Regions from separate parts of the Gracilibacillus phocaeensis genome, predicted to be linked through region 1. Evidence: riboswitches for the same ligand, from Rfam matches in the RefSeq annotation. Region 1 holds a riboswitch; each other region holds the start of a gene.
What was found. Region 1 has a riboswitch for thiamine pyrophosphate ahead of tenA (thiaminase II). Riboswitches for the same ligand answer to the same signal wherever they lie in the genome.
Positions count from the first base shown of each region.

Region 1 (5,105 bases):
AGGGATATGGAGTTTAAGAAAAACAGATACGGCACTAAAAAGGAAACTAGAGCAGACTTTAGATGAGGTGCTTGCCTTTTATTTGCAAGAGATTGAGCAAAGGAAATGGTATGGCTTTTGGGATTATGGCGATATCATGCATAGCTATGACCCTATTCGGCATGTATGGAGATATGATTTAGGTGGGTGTGCCTGGCAGAATACCGAATTAGCACCGAATTATTGGCTGTGGTACCTGTTTTTACGTACTGGCAGAATCGATATTTTTCACATGGCAGAGGCAATGACTCGTCATACCAGTGAAGTAGATGTTTACCATAAAGGCCCTTATAAAGGTCTCGGTTCCAGGCATAATGTTAGTCATTGGGGGTGCGGCTGTAAAGAAGCACGAATAGGGGCAGCGGGATTGCACCGATTTTATTATTATCTAACAGGAGATGAGCGTATCGGTGATATCATGGATGAAGTGGTAAATGCCGATTATACAACAGAGTATATTGATCCGATGCGAGCATACTTCCCAACAGATCAGTACAGTACGCATACCAGAAGTGGACCGGATTGGGCGGCTTTTTGTTCGAATTGGTTAACCAGATGGGAAAGATATCAGGACGATCGCTATCGTGACAAGCTATTTACAGGCATTCAATCCTTGGGAAAAATGCCCTTTCGACTTTTGACTGGTCCTGTATTTGGTTATGAGCCAAAAACCGGTGAATTATTTTATATGGGAGCAGAGAATAAAGGACATCACCTTATCTTTAGTATGGGAGGAGCTCAAGTTTGGATGGAAATGGCTGAACTATTGGAAGATAAAGGGTGGCAGGACATGCTAGTTGAATTTGGCGCTTTCTATAACCTTCCTCCCATTGATAAAAGTCGGTTAACCAATGGAGAAATCAATGGAGTAGATTGGAATATCCCCATGTTATCTGCTTCTTTGGTTGCATATGCTGCTGCCAAGAAACAGGATAAGGGCTTAGGTGATCTTGCCTGGAAACTCTTATTAGCTGATCAAAGTCATTGGCATATTAAGTCACCATTACATGTGGAGGAGATTACAGATTATTTACACCCCATACTAGAAATAAAAGACATTTCAACGAATACAGCTGCGCAATGGTCTTTGAACGTTATCATCTGTTTGGAATTAGTAGAAAATTATTTGGACCATTCTTATGAAAAGATGTTAAAGGCAACAAACTAGGAGGTGAACCGATGTATTGGCAAGAACAGTATAACCATCAATTAATCTATCATAACCCATTAAAGAGTCATACGGATATCAAGGATTTTCGCCTGGAGGGAGAGGCTGCCTTCAGTTTTCCTTTGCAACGTTTGCGAATGGAAAACATCAAAGATCCGAAAGAGGGACAAAAATCAAACTTTGTCTTATGGTGTCAAGATCATTTTCCTGAGAATATAGCTATAACTTGGGATTTTTGGCCGATTAGAGAACCAGGATTATGCATTCTTTTCTTTGCTGCAACTGGGAAAACGGGAGAGGATTTGTTTCATCCTTCTTTGGCGAAGCGAACAGGTATATATGATGAATACCATCATGGCGATATCAATGCCTATCATGTATCTTATTATAGAAGAAAATGGGAAGATGAACGGCAATTTCACACCAGTAATTTGAGGAAAAGCTATGGCTTCCACTTGGTGTCACAAGGGGCAGATCCATTGCCAAGTGTTGTCGACGCCAATGGTCCTTATCATATAGAATTGGTGAAATATCAAGAAAATATCCAATTTTACATCAATCAGTTGTTGATCTTTCAGTTTTATGATGATGGTGAAACACATGGTTCGATTCTACGGGATGGTAGAATCGGATTTAGGCAAATGGCCCCCTTAATAGCAGAATACGCAAACTTCAACGTATTCCAGATTAATAAAAAATAAGGGAAAGCACCTTTTCTGTTTGAACTGTGCCCCGTCAAGTAGACAGTAAAAAAACAAAAACTCTATGCAACAGCCTGGTCCCGATATTCCAACGGTGTCAGGCTGTTTAATTTCTCCTGGTAACGTTCTTCATTATAAAATTGGATATATCGATCAATATCCTCTACTAATTCTTCAAAGCTCTTATATCGTTTTAAATCATAAGATTCACTTTTAAAATGGCCAAAAAAGCTTTCTACAGGCGCATTATCAATACATTTCCCAACACGGGACATGCTGCGTGTAATCTCGGCTTTTGTTGTCACCAAACGATATTCCCTCGATGTATATTGCGAACCCCGATCACTATGCAGTAAAGGCGTGGCACCTGGATTTGCTTCCAGTGCTGCTTTAATGGTTTCCATAACCAGCTCATTATCGTTATAATAACCAACCTTATAGGCAACAATCGAACCATCATAAAGGTCTTTAATGACGCTTAAATAAGCTTTATGACTCAGGCTGTATTTTAAATGTGTGATATCCGTTACCCATTTCTGATTTGGCTTGTCTGCCGTAAATTCCCGGTTCAAAATATTCTCCTCCATGTTGACGTAGCTTGTTTTGGTGGAATATCCATTCGAACGACGGATAAATGATTTTAAGCCTAATAAAATCATCAAACGACGAATGCGCTTCAGATTATATCGTTTTCCGTATTTGCGATCAATCACCATTCTGATTCGCCGATAGCCATAGATTCCTCCGTACTGTTTAAAAATCATTTGGATTTTCTTGATTAGCCATGCATTTTCGTCTTCTTGCTCGCCTGGTATGTGATGCAGCCACTTATAATATCCAGAACGGGACACCTTTAAAATATCGCATAGTAATTGAATCGGCATGCCTGTTTCTTCATGATAGGCATGAATGGCTTCAAATGCCGGGACTTGTTTCCTTAATCGTTCGATCCTCTCCTTTCGATTTCCTCTAACTTTTTTAAGAGACCAGCTTCTGCCTCCAAATATTGATTACGGTGTTCTAATTCCTTAATCCGAAGCTTTAATTTTTCTTCTTCCGTTAGATTTGGCTTAGTTTCTAATGTCTTCCCGCGGCGGTCCTGAAGAGCCTGCTCTCCGTCTTTCTCATATTTACGAACCCAGCTATAAACCTGTTGATAGGAAACTTTATACTTCTCCGCTGCTTGATGATAATTGGAATCATTGGCAATCGCATATTGGACAATCTCTATCCGTTCTTTGAATGTGGTTTTACGTCCTTCGCTCATTTTAACGCTTCCTTTACTAGTGGATTTTATTGCTTTACCACTAGTATAAAGCTTTATCCAACGACGTAAAACGGAAGTGGACGAAATATTAAATTGTTCACATGTTACCTTGAGGCTATTTTCTTGTTCAAGATAGAACGCTACAGCCTGTCTTTTTAATTCCTCTGGGTACTGTTTCCAATTCCTTGACTCCTTCAATCCATCTATCCCATTACTTTTATATTTACGAACCCATTCTTTCACCGTATTTTCATACATTTCGTATTTTCTTGCGATAGCACTAATCGGTTTCTTTTCTTCCGTCACCTTTTGTACAATCTCCATACGTTCTTCTAGCGTATGTTTGGTTATTCTTTTAGACATTAAAAATACTCCCTTCCTAGTAGGAGAGAATTTTTATTATTTCTCTGTCTACTATAAAGGGAGCCTATCACCTTTAGTCGCTGCTTTTGTTCCCAATTCTCATTGGAACATGATTCCAATCATGAGACCAAAAACCATGAGGGCTATTCTGTGTACAATTGCTATTCACCAAATCCTCAAGGCTTGACTTCTCGATTTGTTCTGCTAGCATGAAGACAACAGAATAAATTCAAATTTTCTACTAGGGGCGCCGTAATGGCTGAGATAAATGTATATTTAGCACCCTTAGAACCTGATCTGGTTAAGGCCAGCGGAGGGAAGTAGATTCAGCAGTTAAAGTATACACTGCATTTATGTGCGTGTATATCTTTTCCTATGCCAATACTTCCTTCTACTAGTCTTTAGAAAAAAGATGATGAGGAGGATTTTTTATGACATTTACAGATGAATTACGTGCTGCAACGAAGGAGAGCTGGAAAAAAAGTTTAAAACATCCATTTGTACAAGGGATTGTGAAGGGAGATTTACCGCTAGAAACATTCAAATTCTATATTTTGCAAGACATTTATTATTTAAAACACTACGGTAAAATTCATGCTATTGCTGCCTCACAAGCAGATGATTTTAAATTAACCGCTCTTCTAGCTGATAAAGCCCGATTTACAGCAGAAGCCGAGCTAACTGTGCATAAGCAACATGCTGAGATTTTACATATTACACAGGAAGATATCGACAACTTTAAACCTGCTCCAACTGCCTATGCGTATACCTCTCATTTATATCGGGCCACCATGTCTGGGAATCTTGCACATTCTGTTGCTGCGATTTTACCATGCTACTGGTTATATGCAGATATCGGAAAAGCAAATGAATCGGCAACACCAGAACCGGAAATTTATCGTAACTGGATTAATATGTATGCAAGTGATTGGTTTCAAGATGCAACGAATGAAATGATTGATTTACTAAACAGATTGGTTGAAACAATGAATGATCACGAAAAAGAGAAAGTAAAGGAACAATTTATTATTGCAAAAGAGTATGAACTTCTGTTTTGGGAAATGTCTTATAACAGGGAAAGCTGGCTTTCAGAAAAGTAAGTTTTCGAAATGCTTTCATTGTTAGAATGGTAAACATTCATTCGTGTTTGATAGTTGAATCCAAAAATCTTGCGCTCTAGTGGTTACTAGGGTCACCAACTTGCTTTCTTCGGTAAAACATGGTAAATACTCTGAATAGGAAGAAGTTAGATCCAACTATATGGGATAATGTGAGGTGTTATTGTCATGACCTATTTGTTTGCTCATGGACTTGGTCAACATTCTAGTAGCTGGAAAATAACGTTAGACTACATAGAAATGACAGAGAGAGTAGCTTTACCTGATTTATACACCTTGGTCGAAACAGACAAGATGGATTATCACAATCTGTATCAAGCTTTTTGCGGAGAAAAAGATCAGGCAAATCGAAAAGCAGCTGAACGATTGAGTCATCGAATAAAGGGAGCAAACTTTGGAATAATTGAAAAAGCAGGACATGAAGCAAATGTAGATAGCCCGAAACCCTT
Region 1 covers NZ_LR131141.1:319,207-324,311, forward strand. The annotation lists gene E0E32_RS01965 (exo-rhamnogalacturonan lyase family protein) at 1-1,207, shown strand, start outside; gene E0E32_RS01970 (DUF1961 family protein) at 1,219-1,908, shown strand; one part of gene E0E32_RS01975 (IS3 family transposase) at 1,971-2,893, opposite strand; one part of gene E0E32_RS01975 (IS3 family transposase) at 2,893-3,538, opposite strand; TPP riboswitch at 3,772-3,874, shown strand; gene tenA (thiaminase II) at 3,970-4,638, shown strand; gene E0E32_RS01985 (hypothetical protein) at 4,825-5,105, shown strand, end outside.

Region 2 (5,105 bases), on a different contig from region 1:
AACGATTGAAAAACAAACCATACTTTGGCCGTATTGATTTTAAAGAATCTGGTCAAGAAGAGGGAGAACCAATCTATATTGGTTTGGCCTCCGTGCTTGATAAAGAAGAGAATCATTTCCTAGTGTATGATTGGCGTGCTCCGATTTCGAGTATGTACTATGATTTTCCACCTGGGCCGGCAAATTATGACACAATAGATGATAATATTTCCGGGGAAATAACTCTAAAACGACAATATATGATCCAACAAGGAAAACTAAAGGGAATGTTTGATACAGGATTAACAATTGGTGATCACTTATTACAATCCGTTCTTGGGGACCAAGCCAACACCAAAATGAAAAGCATTGTCTCCACTATTCAACGAGAACAAAATCAGATTATTCGAAATGAGAAGGCAAGAGTGCTGATAGTGCAAGGAGTGGCTGGGAGTGGTAAGACATCCGCTGCCCTGCAACGAGTAGCCTATTTGTTATATCGTTATCGGGAGACACTTACATCGGAGCAAATTGTTTTATTTTCACCCAATCCTTTATTTAATAGCTATGTGGCCACGGTTTTACCGGAGCTTGGTGAGGACAATATGCAGCAAATGACGTTCTATCAATATCTGCATCGTCAGTTAGATAATCGCTTTACCTTAGAAACCCCTTTTGAACAAATGGAGTTTTATTTACAGAAAAACAGGGATTATTACCAAGCACGTGTGGAGGCTATGCATTATAAGGCAAGTATGGATTACAAACGTTTAATCGATATTTTTCTGGAACGGCTTTCTCACCATGGTTTGAAATTCCGCAATATTTCCTTTCGTGGTGAGACCATTATTCCAAAGTCGCTGCTTGCCAAATATTTTTATAAGACGGAAGACACACTATCTATTTCCGAACGAATGGAAAAGGTCGCTCATTGGATTCTTGTACAGTTGAAGAAAGTTGAACAGCAAGAACGGGAGAAAGATTGGGTCTTAGAAGAAACGGAACTACTAGAAAAAGAAGATTATATGGATGTCCATCAGACTCTGCAAGAAGAGAACAGTTTCTCGGAAAATAGTTTTGATGATTATGACCGAGAAGAAGCATTGTTGAGAAAACGAGTGGTAGCTGACAAGTTACGTCCTTTACGTAAGAAAATAAAACAGCTTGCTTTTGTGGATACCTTGCAAACTTTCCGCCAATTGTTCACTAATGGAGAGTGGGCCGAGGAAGCCGGCTTGGTGCTGCCTCCTGATTGGAAGGATATTTGTGTCTTAACTGATCAATATTTGCAGAGGAAATATCTCACTTGGGAGGACGCCCCTGCTTTTATTTATTTTCAAAAAAGTATATTAGGGTTTGACGCGCAGCGAACGATTCAACACTTGTTTATTGATGAAGCACAAGACTACACGCCATTTCAATTTGCTTTAATGAAGAAGATGTTTCCGGTCAGCCGGATGACTTTGCTTGGTGATATTAACCAAGCGATTTATGCACATGCACTGCGGGAAGAAACACTTTTGTCGGAGAGATGGCAGGAGAAGCATGAGAGAATTGTGTTAACACGTAGCTATCGCTCAACGGCACCCATTGTTGAGTTTACCAAATCTTTCGTAGAGAACGGGGATTTAATCGAGCCTTTTGAACGAGATGGTGACAAACCTATTTTTATCGAAGTAGAGCAGCAAAAAATGCTGGATCAGAAGTTAATCGAGCAAATCGAAACATATCAAGCAGAAGGTCATGAGACTATTGCCATTATCGGCAAGACGATGGCAGAGTGTGAGAAGTTGTACCAACGTTATCATCGTTTGATAAATGTGCATTTGATGACACAAACGGCACATACTTTTGAAAAGGGTATTGTGATTATTCCAACCTATTTAGCGAAAGGAATCGAATTTGATGCCGTCATTATAGCGGACGCCTCAAATGACAATTATCAAGATGAATTAGAACGTCATCTATTTTATACGGCTTGTACAAGGGCAATGCACCAGTTAGCTTTGTTTACTATCAAGGAGCCAACCAAATTCCTCAAGGATGTATCGCACAGATTGTACAGTCACTATAAAATTCATCAAATTGGCGCAAAGGCGGATCGTTAATCATCAATGTTTGATCAAATAGGAAAAAGGGAATGGTGTGGTAGTAGTATTCCACCTGTGAGGTGTTTTCCCCAGGTGGTACATAAGAGATGATAAAAAAGGAGGAAGGCGTTTTGGCTTTGAATTTACAATCGACAACTACTTTGCATAATGGTGTGAACATGCCATGGTTTGGTTTAGGCGTGTTTAAAGTGCAAGATGGCGAAGAGGTTTACAATTCTGTGAAATGGGCGCTGGAGCATGGCTATAAAAGTATTGATACGGCGGCTATTTATAGAAATGAAGAAGGGGTAGGTAAGGCAATCAAAGATTCGGGTATCCCAAGAGAAGAGTTGTTTATTACCTCAAAGCTGTGGAATGGAGATCAAGGCTATGAGGAAACATTCCAAGCTTATCAAGCGAGTTTAGATCGATTAGGATTAGATTATCTGGACTTATACCTTATTCACTGGCCAGTACCAGAACAAGACAAGTATAGAGAATCATGGCAGGCGATGGAGGAACTATATAATGATGGGAAAATAAGAGCGATCGGTGTAAGTAATTTTAAGGAACACCATCTTGATAGACTGTTGGAAAAAGCAGAAATTACACCAATGGTTAATCAAGTGGAGTATCATCCACATTTACAGCAAAAAAGCCTGTATGACTATTGTAAGAAGCATAACATTCAGTTAGAGGCGTGGTCTCCGTTAAAACAAGGGGAACTATTAACGGATGAAACATTGATGGAGATTGCAGAACGACATGGGAAATCCACGGCACAAATTATTTTACGTTGGGACTTACAGCAAGAAGTAATTACGATTCCGAAGTCGGTGAAACAACAGCGTATTCATGATAATGCGGATGTATTTGATTTTGAGTTAACCAATGCTGAAATGAAATTGATTGCCGACATGAATAAAGACGATCGGGTTGGGGCGGACCCAGATGAAATGAACAATCGATAAATAGGGAGGCAAGACTCTTCAGGAGGGATTTCGTGATGAACAGGAAATTAAATAAATCGGTGAATGACCGTGTCCTACTTGGCGTTTGTGGAGGGATTGCCGATTTTTTCGGCATCACTCCTTTACCCGTTCGCATTATTTTCCTTCTTACTTTAGGAGGGTCTTTCTGGGTTTATGTCGTATTGGCCTATGTTTTGGACGATGCTCCTACCTTGTGATCATAAGGTTGATGACTGCTTGTATCTTAGCAGTCATCAATTTTTTTCTTGAAAAGTAAAGAAAAAAATCTTTGGTATAAAAGGATTAGGATAGATCTCGACCTTGAATGAATCGGGGTGCTGATAAGATGGATGTTTAACATCATCCATCTTATCAGTAGTTCGTATCTAGTTTCGGTTAGTAATAAGGGAGCAGGTGGAATTTGTCAGTTTTTCTTATTTAGATGGAAGTGTTTGATTGACAAGTGAGGTGTGCTTCACACGTGACAGTAGTAACAGACCAATCAATGCCCCGGTAATACTGCTGACAAGAAAGCCGGGCAGAAAGGCCAGTACTCCCACTGAAGTTCCCATCACAAGCTTGGCAAAAGGGACGCATAATAGCGAGCCAATAATGCCTGTTCCGAACATTTCACCCCCTCCAGCAAGCCACTTCTTATGTCCCCATCGATAAAGATAGCCCGCTAATAAGGCGCCAACCATTCCTCCTGGAAATGCCAATAATGTACCAATACCTAATAGATTTCGTAATAATCCAATCGTAAAGGCAATGACAACAGCTGGTATAGGACCAAGCATGACGGCTGCAATGACATTAACGGCATGCTGTACTGGATAGGCTTTTGCCACCCCTGTTGGGAACCAGAGAAATTGCGACCCCAGTGTGCCAATTGCAATGAGCACCGCCATTATCGTGAGTAAATGTGTTCGATTCATTTCTTTTCCTCCTTTGTTTTTTTGCACGCAAGGAAGGAAAAAAGCCAGATTCTTATGATAAAAAGAACCTGGCTAAATAACCTACTTCCCTCCGCTGGTTATCAACCAGATCAGGTTCATAGAGTTAAAAGGCTTGATCGCGCCTTTCTCTCAGCCTATACTGATAGGCACCCCTAGTAGTGCATGCATATGTAATTGTATGTCATTGTACCAAAGATAGCGCAAAAGTCAATTTTTCACAAAGTTATTGTCCATGTATATAGCAACATTCCTTTTCATTATCGCAAAAATAAATTTATATAAAAGGGTTGTAAAACGCTTTCTAATGATTTATACTTTCACTAAATCGATTTACTAAACCGATTTAGTAGTTAAAAGCTAGTTAGAGGGGTATGCGTATGAAAAGGATAACCATTGCAGATGTAGCTAAATTAGCCGGGGTATCAAAAAGTACTGTCTCCCAATATCTTAATCACCGTTTTGATTATATGGGAGCGGATACTAAACAAAAAATAGAAAAAGCGATCCAGCAATTAAACTATAAACCGAATATGGTCGCACGTAGTTTGAAACAAAAATCTTCTACGACAATTGGGGTGATTGTGGCTAATATCCTCCATGTATTTTCTACTCAGGTGATTCGGGCGATTGAAGATTTCTGTCAGGAGAAAGGTTTTCATGTGATTGTCTGTAATGCCGACGATCAGCCAGAGAAAGAGAAGAAATATATCGAGATGCTGCGGGCAAAGCAAGTGGACGGTGTGATTGCCTTCCCAACTGGCGATAACGTGGAGCTTTATCAAAAACTGCTGGAAGAAGATTATCCCGTTGTTTTAATGGATCGAATTATTCCATCTCTGGATATTCCATCGATTTTATTGGACAATCGAACAGCTGCCCAGTTGGCTGTCGCTGAAATCGTTCAGCAGGGCTTTCAACGGCCAGCAGTTGTCAGTTCACCACTTACAGCCGCAATTACTCCTCGAATAGAGAGGGTAGAGTCTTTCCAGCGGAGCTTACAGGAACATGGATTGGAGCTATTACCTTCTTACAAGGTAAGTGGAAAAATGGTGGATTTAACCAACAAGTTAGCTGAACTGTTTCAAAATGAACAACCGCCAGATGTTTTG
Region 2 covers NZ_LR131143.1:536,674-541,778, reverse strand. The annotation lists gene helD (RNA polymerase recycling motor HelD) at 1-2,087, shown strand, start outside; gene E0E32_RS07035 (aldo/keto reductase) at 2,201-3,040, shown strand; gene E0E32_RS07030 (PspC domain-containing protein) at 3,076-3,258, shown strand; gene thiW (energy coupling factor transporter S component ThiW) at 3,475-3,975, opposite strand; TPP riboswitch at 4,045-4,160, opposite strand; gene E0E32_RS07020 (LacI family DNA-binding transcriptional regulator) at 4,374-5,105, shown strand, end outside.
Region 2: another riboswitch for thiamine pyrophosphate. It lies ahead of thiW (energy coupling factor transporter S component ThiW); the one in region 1 lies ahead of tenA (thiaminase II).

Region 3 (5,105 bases), on a different contig from region 1:
CGTGATTCGGTTGGCTAATATCATGAGACAACAATCGTTTCAATGCCTCTTTGGCGTCACCAACGATAGGTATGGCTGTTGGAACATTTTTGCCAATCTCAGCAGGGTCAATGTCGACATGAGCCACGGTAGCTTTCGGTGCAAACGATGATAATTTACCAGTTAAGCGGTCATCGAACCTGGCACCAATGTTAATAAGTAGATCACATTCATACAAGGCCGTATTGGCAGCGTATGTGCCATGCATACCGGCCATTCCCATAAATAGCGGATGATCGCCAGGAAATGCTCCTAAGCCCAATAAGGTAGAGGTAACCGGAAGTGAGTACTTTTCTGCAAATTCCTGTACCTCTTTGGAGGCTTGCGCCATTAAGATACCAGCACCAGTTAATAATACTGGTTTCTCTGCTTTTCCGATCGCCTCCGCTAATTTTTTGGTTTGTAACGGATTTGGCTTGAATGTTGGCTGATATCCAGGTAAATCAATCTCTACTTTAGCTTGAAAATCATCACTGATAATTTCGGCTGAGACGTCTTTCGGGATATCGATCAATACAGGACCAGGACGACCAGTAGTTGCGATATGAAAGGCCTCTTTAACAACACGAGGGATATCTTTCACATCATTTACTTGATAATTGTGTTTAGTAATTGGTGTAGTAACCCCCATGACATCAACCTCTTGGAAGGCGTCACTGCCAATCACACCTTTGGCAACTTGGCCAGTAATCACAATTAATGGCAATGAGTCAATCATTGCGTCGGCAATTCCTGTTACTAAATTCGTTGCACCAGGTCCAGAGGTGGCTACCACAATTCCTGGCTTACCTGATACCCTGGCATAGCCCTCGGCTGCATGAATGGATCCTTGCTCATGTCGAGCTAAGATTTGATCAAAGGCATCTTGTGCTCTATATAATGCGTCAAAGATTGGTAATGCTGCACCGCCGGGATAACCAAATAGCGTGTCAACGTCTTCGTTAATCAAGGCATCGACTAGCAAATCAGCACCAATCCTGGGTTCTTTTGGTTCTACAGCTTCATTTGCTTGCTTTTGTGTGTTTTCCACGTTAATCCCTCCTATTAATAATTATCAACAATCACCTTGATTTATTGGTATTAGAAGATGTTTATGGTACAAAGAAAAGTATGGCTATTGTCTTTTCCTTACACTAAAAAAGGCCATCTCACCCTTGATTTCCGCCACTAGTGTAGCAGAGATCAAGGGTGAAAAGGCCTTTCTTTTCACGGTACCACCCTGATTTGCAATATTCTCACAAACATTGCCTCATAAAGCTATTTACAAAATCAAATAGCTTTGATTGGATAACAGGTACTGTGTAATACCTGGCTATACTTAATGGGAGAACCGTTCAGCATAGCACTCAGGGATGAGTAGTCAGATAAGGTGTATGGCCAAGTTTCCACCTGTCTTGGCTCTCTGCAGCATACATGATCCTGATCCTTTTTTCCCGTCCGCGTTTTTAAACATATTCGCTTATTGTTATAGTATACGATATCGCTTATTCTGTCCACAAAAAAGTTTTTAAATGTGTAATTTTCAGAAAAATCTGATTGACGACAATAATACAACTAAAAAGACGATAGGTCAACTGTTTTTTGCGGATTTTTTCGTTAAAAATAAGAAAGTACGGAATCCACTAAAAACGGAAGCGCTTTCTATCTTAAAATAGACAGGTAGGAAGAGTATAAAAGCATATTTCTAATGCCCATAACAATAACGTTGGCCATATCTAGCATCGTTTTTAATGGATCTGCTACGATTTTGAAAAACACCTGTAAAAATAAAACAGGATGTGTTATGCTTTGGAGGTAGTTCTAATTTCATAATCAACATCAACACTAGGGGAGCCTTTGGCTGAGACGAGTATTCGGACCCTTTGAACCTGATCTGGTTAACACTAGCGTAGGGAAGTGGCGGAAGCATGACGATATATTATTCGACAAATGAATTTTATATAATCGAAGCCACTTGTCCTAACTGGATAAGTGGTTTTTTTCGTTTCTTCCGGCTCAACGAAGAAAGGAGTAATGGAGATGGATAAATCACTGCATCTTATCAGTGATGGCGATTTTTCTAAACGGCATGTACAAATAGTAAAGCGTATTCATGGGGATATTGATTATTTGCATATAAGAGAAAAGAATAAGTCAGCAAAAGATATTCTGGAACTAATCGAAGTATTAAAAACTAGCGGGTTACCCTTAACGAAACTAATCGTAAATGACAGAGTTGACATTGCCGTGATGAAACAATGTGCAGGAGTCCAGTTGGCCTATCACAGTCTAGCTGTTTCATTGGTTAAAAATTGCTTCCCAACGCTTCTTACAGGGAAATCTGTCCATTCGTTAGCAGAGGCTGAACAGGCTCAACAAGAGGGAGCAGATTACTTGTTATATGGTCATATTTATCCTAGCAGTTCTAAGCCGAATCAACGACCAAGAGGAATAGCTAATCTTCGGCAATTAAGCGAAGAACTATCGGTACCGGTCTATGCTATTGGCGGCATTACACCTGATCGAACAAAAGAAATAATCAAGTCAGGGGCAAGTGGGATAGCTATCATGTCAGGTATTTGGCAGGCGGCGGATCCGATACAAACAATAAAGGCTTACCTGCAAGTGTTGAATAACAGGAAAGAAGGTGGAAAGTGAAAAAGACATTTGATCAAATCATTGTTGGTGGCGGCGTGATTGGTTGTTCGATTGCTTATCAATTGTCCAAAAGAGGTTATCAGGTGCTGATAGTTGAAAGGGATCAAATCGGTTGTGAGGCCTCTAGTGCTGCGGCAGGAATGCTAGGTGCTCAAGGAGAATTCACACAAGCAAGTCCTCTTTTTCAATTTGCTCAAGAAAGCAGAGCGTTATTTGCAGATTTATCAGTTGAGCTTTGGGAAGAAGCAGGGATGGATATTCAGTATGTTCATAAAGGAATCATGAAGTTCGCTTTTGATCAGCAGCAATACAATACGTTGAAAAGCCTGGCAACTTTTCAACAGGAAGCTGGTTATCCTGCTTATTTGCTGTCGACAGAAGAAGCGAGAAAGATGGAACCAAGTTTGACAGAGGAGCTTCACACGGTTCTTTACCTGCCGAATGATGGTCAGGTGTCCGCTTATCATCTGACAAAAGCATTTTCCCTTGCCGCCTATCGTCATGGTGTCATGCTTCATGAACAGGAAAAAGCAGTTGAACTGCTAAGGGAAAATAAAAAGGTTTATGGTATACGAACCACAAAAGGAACCTATTACGCTGATCAAGTCATTGTAGCAACGGGAGCATTTGGCGATGATCTGCTGCCTGATGAATATGCCATTATTCCTGTAAAAGGGGAATGTCTGCTATTGGAATCAGAGCAGCGCTTATTTCAAACAACCCTGTGGATGGACGGCTGTTACCTTGTCCCCAAGCAAGGCAACAAGGTGGTAGTTGGCGCTTCATCTATACCAGGAAAAGCAGATAAACATGTCCACGCAGCAAGTGTTCAAGGGCTATTATCACGAGCAGAACAGATGGTTCCGCAGCTGGCAGAGGCAACAATAAATTGTTTTTGGGCAGGGATCAGACCAGCTACCGCCGATGAACGTCCTTACCTGGGTGAGATTCCTGGAATCAACGGTTTATATGCTGCCAAGGGACACTATCGCAATGGCATTCTATTATCAGCGATTACAGGCATCTATCTAGCAGACTTAGTTGAAAACAAGTCGGTTCGTCCACTTTATTACGATTTTTTTCGTGGTGGTCAAGCACGAGATCCATCAGCAAATGTCACAAGTTTGGAATAAACACAAAAGGCAGGTGCATGCATGTGGAAATAATCGTTAATGGAAATTATATGGAAGTAAAAGAAGGAGTAAAACACATCAAAGATTTACTTGAGTTTCTGGGGTTGCAAGATAAACCGTTGATTATCGAGCATAATCAACAGATATTACAGAAAGAAAGACATAAACAAGCGGTGTTAGAAGATGGAGACAAGATTGAGATTGTTCATTTCGTTGGAGGAGGATAAGCAAATGCTTAATATTGGAAACTATTCGTTTGCTTCTCGTTTGTTCTTAGGGACTGGCAAATATCCTGATTTTGATATTCAAAAGCAGGCAGTAGATCAATCAGAGGTAGAAGTTCTTACTTTTTCCGTGAGAAGGATGAATATCTACGACCCATCCCTGCCCAATTTTTTAGAAAAAATAGATGTAAACCGCTATACTTTTTTACCGAATACGGCAGGGGCAAAGGATGCGAAAGAAGCGGTGCGAATCGCTAATTTAGCTGCCGCTTCAGGGCGATGCGATATGGTGAAAGTGGAGGTTATTGGTTGTGATAAAACATTGCTGCCAGATCCGATCGAGACACTAAAAGCAACGGAAGAGCTGGTGGCAGCAGGATTTACCGTGCTTCCATATACCTCAGATGATGTGGTATTAGCCAAAAAGCTGGAGGAGGCGGGAGCGCATGCCATCATGCCCGGAGCTTCCCCGATCGGAAGCGGTCAAGGAATTATCAACCCGTTGAACCTTTCTTATATTATCGAACAATCGAACGTTCCGGTTATCGTGGATGCAGGTATCGGTTCGCCGGCTGATGCAGCGTATGCTATGGAGTTGGGTGCAGATGGTATCTTGTTGAATACCGCCGTTTCCGGAGCAGAAGACCCTGTGAAAATGGCTAAGGCGATGAAATATGCAGTAGAGGCCGGCCGACTTGGCTATCAAGCAGGAAGAATCACGAAGAAGGCATATGCGGTAGCTAGCAGTCCGGAGGTAGGGAGCTAATGTTGGAGACGAATCGTTATCAACGCCAAGTCTTATTTGTACCAATTGGTGAGACAGGCCAAACAAAGCTTAGTCAAAGCCATGTACTGATTGTCGGCGCAGGTGCGTTGGGATCAAGCAGTGCGGAGGCATTGACACGAGCAGGTATTGGCCAGTTGACATTAATTGATCGAGATTATGTGGAAGAAAGTAATCTGCAGAGGCAACAGCTATTTAGTGAAACGGATATGAAGCAAAAAACACCAAAGGCAATTGCTGCCAGACAAAGGCTTGCTGAAGTAAATCATCATGTCCAAATACATGCGA
Region 3 covers NZ_LR131144.1:693,510-698,614, forward strand. The annotation lists gene ilvB (biosynthetic-type acetolactate synthase large subunit) at 1-1,069, opposite strand, end outside; TPP riboswitch at 1,856-1,951, shown strand; gene E0E32_RS11065 (thiamine phosphate synthase) at 2,059-2,676, shown strand; gene thiO (glycine oxidase ThiO) at 2,673-3,809, shown strand; gene thiS (sulfur carrier protein ThiS) at 3,827-4,036, shown strand; gene E0E32_RS11080 (thiazole synthase) at 4,041-4,799, shown strand; gene E0E32_RS11085 (ThiF family adenylyltransferase) at 4,799-5,105, shown strand, end outside.
Region 3: another riboswitch for thiamine pyrophosphate. It lies ahead of E0E32_RS11065 (thiamine phosphate synthase); the one in region 1 lies ahead of tenA (thiaminase II).

Region 4 (5,105 bases), on a different contig from region 1:
TACCTCCTCTTTCCCATAGTGTATCAGAAACAGACAAGCTCGATCGAATGATTACTCTTTTGTAAAAGAGGCGCGAAAGGCAGCGGCTGCTTGTTTGGGATCAGTCGCTTGACTAATCGCTGTAATGATCGAAACACCGTCAACACCAGCCTCGATCAAGGAAGATGTGTGTCTCTGTTGGATACCGCCAATCGCCACCAGCGGAAGCGCGCCAATTTGTTCCCGGATCGCACGCACACCATGTTCACCAATGGGCTGTTTGGCATCTTCTTTCGTACTCGTCGCATAGATAGGACCCACCCCGATATAGTCAGCCCCATCTTGTTTGGCCTGTACTGCCTCTGCTGCATTCGTTGCGGAAACCCCAATCAGCCAATCGCCTGGCACTCGGGCTCGTACCTCTTGAATCGGCATATCATCCTGCCCGACATGCACCCCATCTGCGCCAATTTCCAAAGCAAGATCAATTTCATCATTCACGATAAAAGGAACCTGATAACGATAGCACAAGGCCTTCATTTCCCTAGCCAGCTGCTGCTTTACTGCACCTGTTTGTGCCTCTTGCCCTTTTTCACGAAATTGAAACATAGTAATGCCACCCTGCAGCGCCTGTTCTAACACATGAAGTGGGTCTTCTGTGGTATTGTTGCTGCCCATAATAAAATAAACCTGTAATAATTCTTGCCTCATCCACTTGTACCTCGCTCTATTCGTTGATTATTCACGATATCCTCTACACTCAAACGATTTAACTCATTTAAGAAAGATACTTGAAAACTGCCAGGATGGTTACTTCGTTCAGCCGCTTTTTCAGCTGCTATTCCGTAATAGCTCACCGCCGCTGCTGCCGCTTCTAATAAATCATCCTCCACCGTAATAAAAGCGGCTACTACAGCCGTCAGTAAACATCCCGCACCGGTAATCTTGGTTAATAAGGGGTGCCCATTACTAATGACGATTAGCTGCTCTCGATTAATCAATACATCTTGCGCACCGGTAATCACTAATGGAACCTGCAAACGGTCAAAACCTTGTTGCGCAATCTCTTTCATTGGTAAATCTTGCGCACCCTCTACTCCCTTCACTTCTGTCTTTACTCCAGCCAAGCTTGCTATCTCACCAGCATTTCCGCGAATACAGGCAAGATCCACTTCTTGTAAAATTCGTTCAGCAGATGCCATGCGAAATGCGGTTGCCCCTACACCAACAGGATCAAATACAACGGGAACTCCTGCTTTATTGGCCGCCTTCCCCGCCAAAATCATCGCATCCACTTGTTCTTGTGTCAGGGTACCAATATTTAAGACAAGAGCGCTTGCCTGCTGGGCCATCTCTTCTACTTCTTCCTTGGCATGCGCCATTACCGGTGCAGCGCCAACAGCATACAAACCATTTGCTGTAAAATTCATCACGACTTGGTTAGTTATATTATGAATAAGAGGCTGTTCCTGACGAACTTGTTCCATTAAGTGTTTCATGATAACTCCTCTCTTTGATAAGGTAATCCTTGCAACCGGTGTCCCCAATGATTGGTTGGACCATTCCCCTTACCAAGCTCTAATGGATATTGAATAGCATCCGTAATAAATGCTTTGGCTAGCTGTACTGCTTCTTTAATCGATTTTCCTTTTGCCAATTCGGCCGTAATTACTGCCGAAAACGTGCATCCTGTTCCATGTGTGTGCTTCGTATTCACTCGCTTGGCCTTGAGATACTCGAAAGACACGCCATCATAAAGGATATCCGTTGGTTCATCGGCTAAGTGACCGCCCTTAATAACAGTCGCTGCTGCACCCAGCTCTTTCACGATCAACTTAGCTGCCTTTTCTGCCATTTGACTATTCGTTATTTTGAAATCTACCAACGTCTCTGCCTCCGGAATATTCGGCGTGACAACAGACGCGAGTGGTACAAGCTGGTCACGAATCACTTGTTTGGAAGCCTCATCCATTAAAGAATCTCCACTGGTGGCTACCATGACAGGATCTATAACATAAGGCTTATCAGCAGTCTCTATCTTTTGAGCAATTCGCTCCATCATCGCTACCGTTGCAATCATACCTGTTTTTATCGCTTGCGGTGAAATATCGTTTAATACCATGTCTAGCTGCTTTTCAATAAAATCCACATCTAAATGCCGTACTTCTTGAACACCTAGCGTATTTTGGGCTACTACAGAAGTAATCACACTCATGCCATATACTTCCCGTTCTTGAAAGCTCTTTAGATCCGCCTGGATACCAGCACCCCCGGTTGGATCGGTACCCGCTATGGTTAATGCAGAAGCTACTTTACTCATTCGTTGGTCTCCCTTCTAAAGCAAACGGCCACTCCTCTACTTGATAGGCCATTTCCCAAAACAGATATTCTAACTGACAACTTTTAATAAAGGCTTGTTTCGCTTTTTCCTTCTCCTGTTCCCTTACCCCTTCCGCCCACTCATCTAAACGTTGACATAGTTCGGTGGTAATGGAACCTGTTTCCGGATTGGCATAAAATTGAATCCAGTCATAGAATGGGTGATCTTCTGTTGGCTGATACACCTCATTTAAATGCTGCCCGATCTCCAAATAAGTCCATGGACAAGGAAGCAATGCGGCGATTAGTTCTCCCATACTTCCTTGCTGCGCCACACTTTTCATATGCGTAACATAATGATGAGCAGATGGTGGTAAAGGGTATCCTTGTAAGTCATCATAATGAACTCCCGCCACCTGACAAAGGTTGTGATGCGGATGAATCTCACTATGAAGGATAAAGCTGATCTTCTCATGGAAATAGGCCATTTCCTTTCTTGTATCACCCTTAGCGATCGCGATCCCATAGATATTGATAAAGGCATTAAGATATTCATAATCCGCCTTGACATAGTGGATAATCGCTTCCTTATGCAAATCCCCTTTTCCAATACCCACTACAAAAGGATGTTGGAAAATCCCTTGATAAATATCGTCTGCTGCTGCTCGTAATTCTTCACTAAATGTCATCTCGTTTCCCTCCTGTTTTTTAAATGATAACCTCATATTGACATGCAAAAAAACCGCCCCACTAATAAAAGCGGAGCGGTTTTCGTATCATTGATTCATCAAATACAAGGTATATTTATCCCATATACCATCCTGCTCCACTTCCCTACGCTGGTATTAACCAGTTCAGGTTCTAAGGGATCAAGAAAACATTCTTATCTCAGCTGTTGTCACAGCACCCCTAGCGGAATATCAATTATGAAGTTACTTTTACTTAATCATGGATAAGACTTGATGTCAAGTTAAGGAATAATACCAAATGATTCAATCGGCCAAATCCTCATTTTAACATCGCCAATAATGGCATCTTCATCAATGAAGCCAAATTCACGACTATCCTTACTTACACGGCGATTATCTCCCAACACGAACACCTTTCCCTCAGGAACTGTTTTTTCCCCGGTCAAGTCTTCTAGAGTGAAATTACCGGTTAAGTGTACCTCATCTGGTAAATCTGCTTTTGTTTCTGCTAAATAAGGCTCTTCGTGTAGTTCACCATTAATATAGAGTTGATCATTTTCCATGGAAATCGTATCCCCTTCAAAACCGATCACTCGCTTCACATAATTATCCTTTGAATCAGGAGCCTTAAAAGCTACCTCATCAAAACGATTAATCGTGCTTACTTTGCTTAAAATAATACGATCCCCGTCTTCCAAGTTGGGCATCATCGACTCTCCCTTGACGATCGACGGAGTGATCAAGAAGTAGCGACAGACCAGCACAATCAATAGTGCTACCAAAATCGCTCGTATCCATGAAAAGATCTCCTGCCATACTTTGCTCTCCATAATTGACCTTCTTTCTTCCGATTGAGACTTCCTCTAACCATTATTATATGTTATTCTATTGTAATGCAAATCCATCTAAAATACTACCAAATAGTTTAACATATTCTGTATGTCCTAGGTAAATATCATGATCTAACTTGTTGGAAATCGAGATGATTGGCTCTGACAGAAATAAATACAAAGAAAATCAGGTGAAAAAAATGGAAACCTCTTCACAAACCAATAAACGCTACCTATCTATTTTGATGGTTGCTGGTATTATTTTATTAGCATTTAACCTTCGTCCAGCCATTACTGGGGTAGGGCCTATTATCGGGATTATCCGAGAAGATCTTGCCATCAGCAACGGGTTAGCTGGTTTTCTGACCAGTCTGCCTTTGTTAGCCTTTGCCTTTATGTCCCCGTTGGCACCTAGAATTGCAAATAAAGCAAGTAATGAAAAGGCCTTATTATATGGTTTGCTAATATTACTTGTTGGGATTTGGATACGATCGACTTCCCTTATTGCGCTGTTATTTATTGGAACAGCCTTGATCGGGGTAGGTATTGCGATTATTAATGTGCTGTTACCTAGTCTAATTAAGAGTAGTTTCCCAGCAAAAGTTGGATTGATGACTGGCGTATATACGACCTCGATGTCCATGTTTGCAGCTACAGCATCTGGTGTAAGTGTACCATTGACGGTGTCCTTAGACTTAGGATGGCAGTGGTCATTAACTAGCTGGAGTATACTCACTGTCGCAGGGATCATTGTCTGGTCTATCGTCATCAAGCTCCGTTCCAAAACACAGGAACAGCAATTAATGGAACCAAAGCGCGGAAAATTGATGCGTTCACCAATCGCTTGGCAGGTTACCGTATTTATGGGGTTACAATCATTTGTATTTTACGTCACCATTTCTTGGCTGGCGGAAATCCTCATTTCCCATGGCTATAGTGCCTCTACTGCAGGTTGGTATGTCGCTTATATGCAGTTTATTGGTTTACCGGCAACGTTTTTTACACCGGTGATTGCAGGTAGGATTCCTAACCAACAGCCATTGGTCGTCATCTTTGGCCTTTGCGGCGCAATTGGATATGCGCTTCTCTATTTTGACCCAGGTATGATTGGCACCTCGATTGCAGTTACCTTAATTGGACTTATGCTTGGCTCCAGCATCAGCTTAGCGCTGGCTCTGCTTGGACTCCGGACCACAACGGCTAAACAGGCTGCCGAGTTATCAGGCATGGCCCAGTCCTTCGGATATTTATTAGCGGCCGTTGGTCCCATTGCCATCGGTTTTCTGTT
Region 4 covers NZ_LR131143.1:84,613-89,717, forward strand. The annotation lists gene thiE (thiamine phosphate synthase) at 52-690, opposite strand; gene thiM (hydroxyethylthiazole kinase) at 687-1,478, opposite strand; gene thiD (bifunctional hydroxymethylpyrimidine kinase/phosphomethylpyrimidine kinase) at 1,475-2,299, opposite strand; gene tenA (thiaminase II) at 2,292-2,987, opposite strand; TPP riboswitch at 3,113-3,219, opposite strand; gene lepB (signal peptidase I) at 3,269-3,817, opposite strand; gene E0E32_RS04960 (CynX/NimT family MFS transporter) at 4,018-5,105, shown strand, end outside.
Region 4: another riboswitch for thiamine pyrophosphate. It lies ahead of tenA (thiaminase II); the one in region 1 lies ahead of tenA (thiaminase II).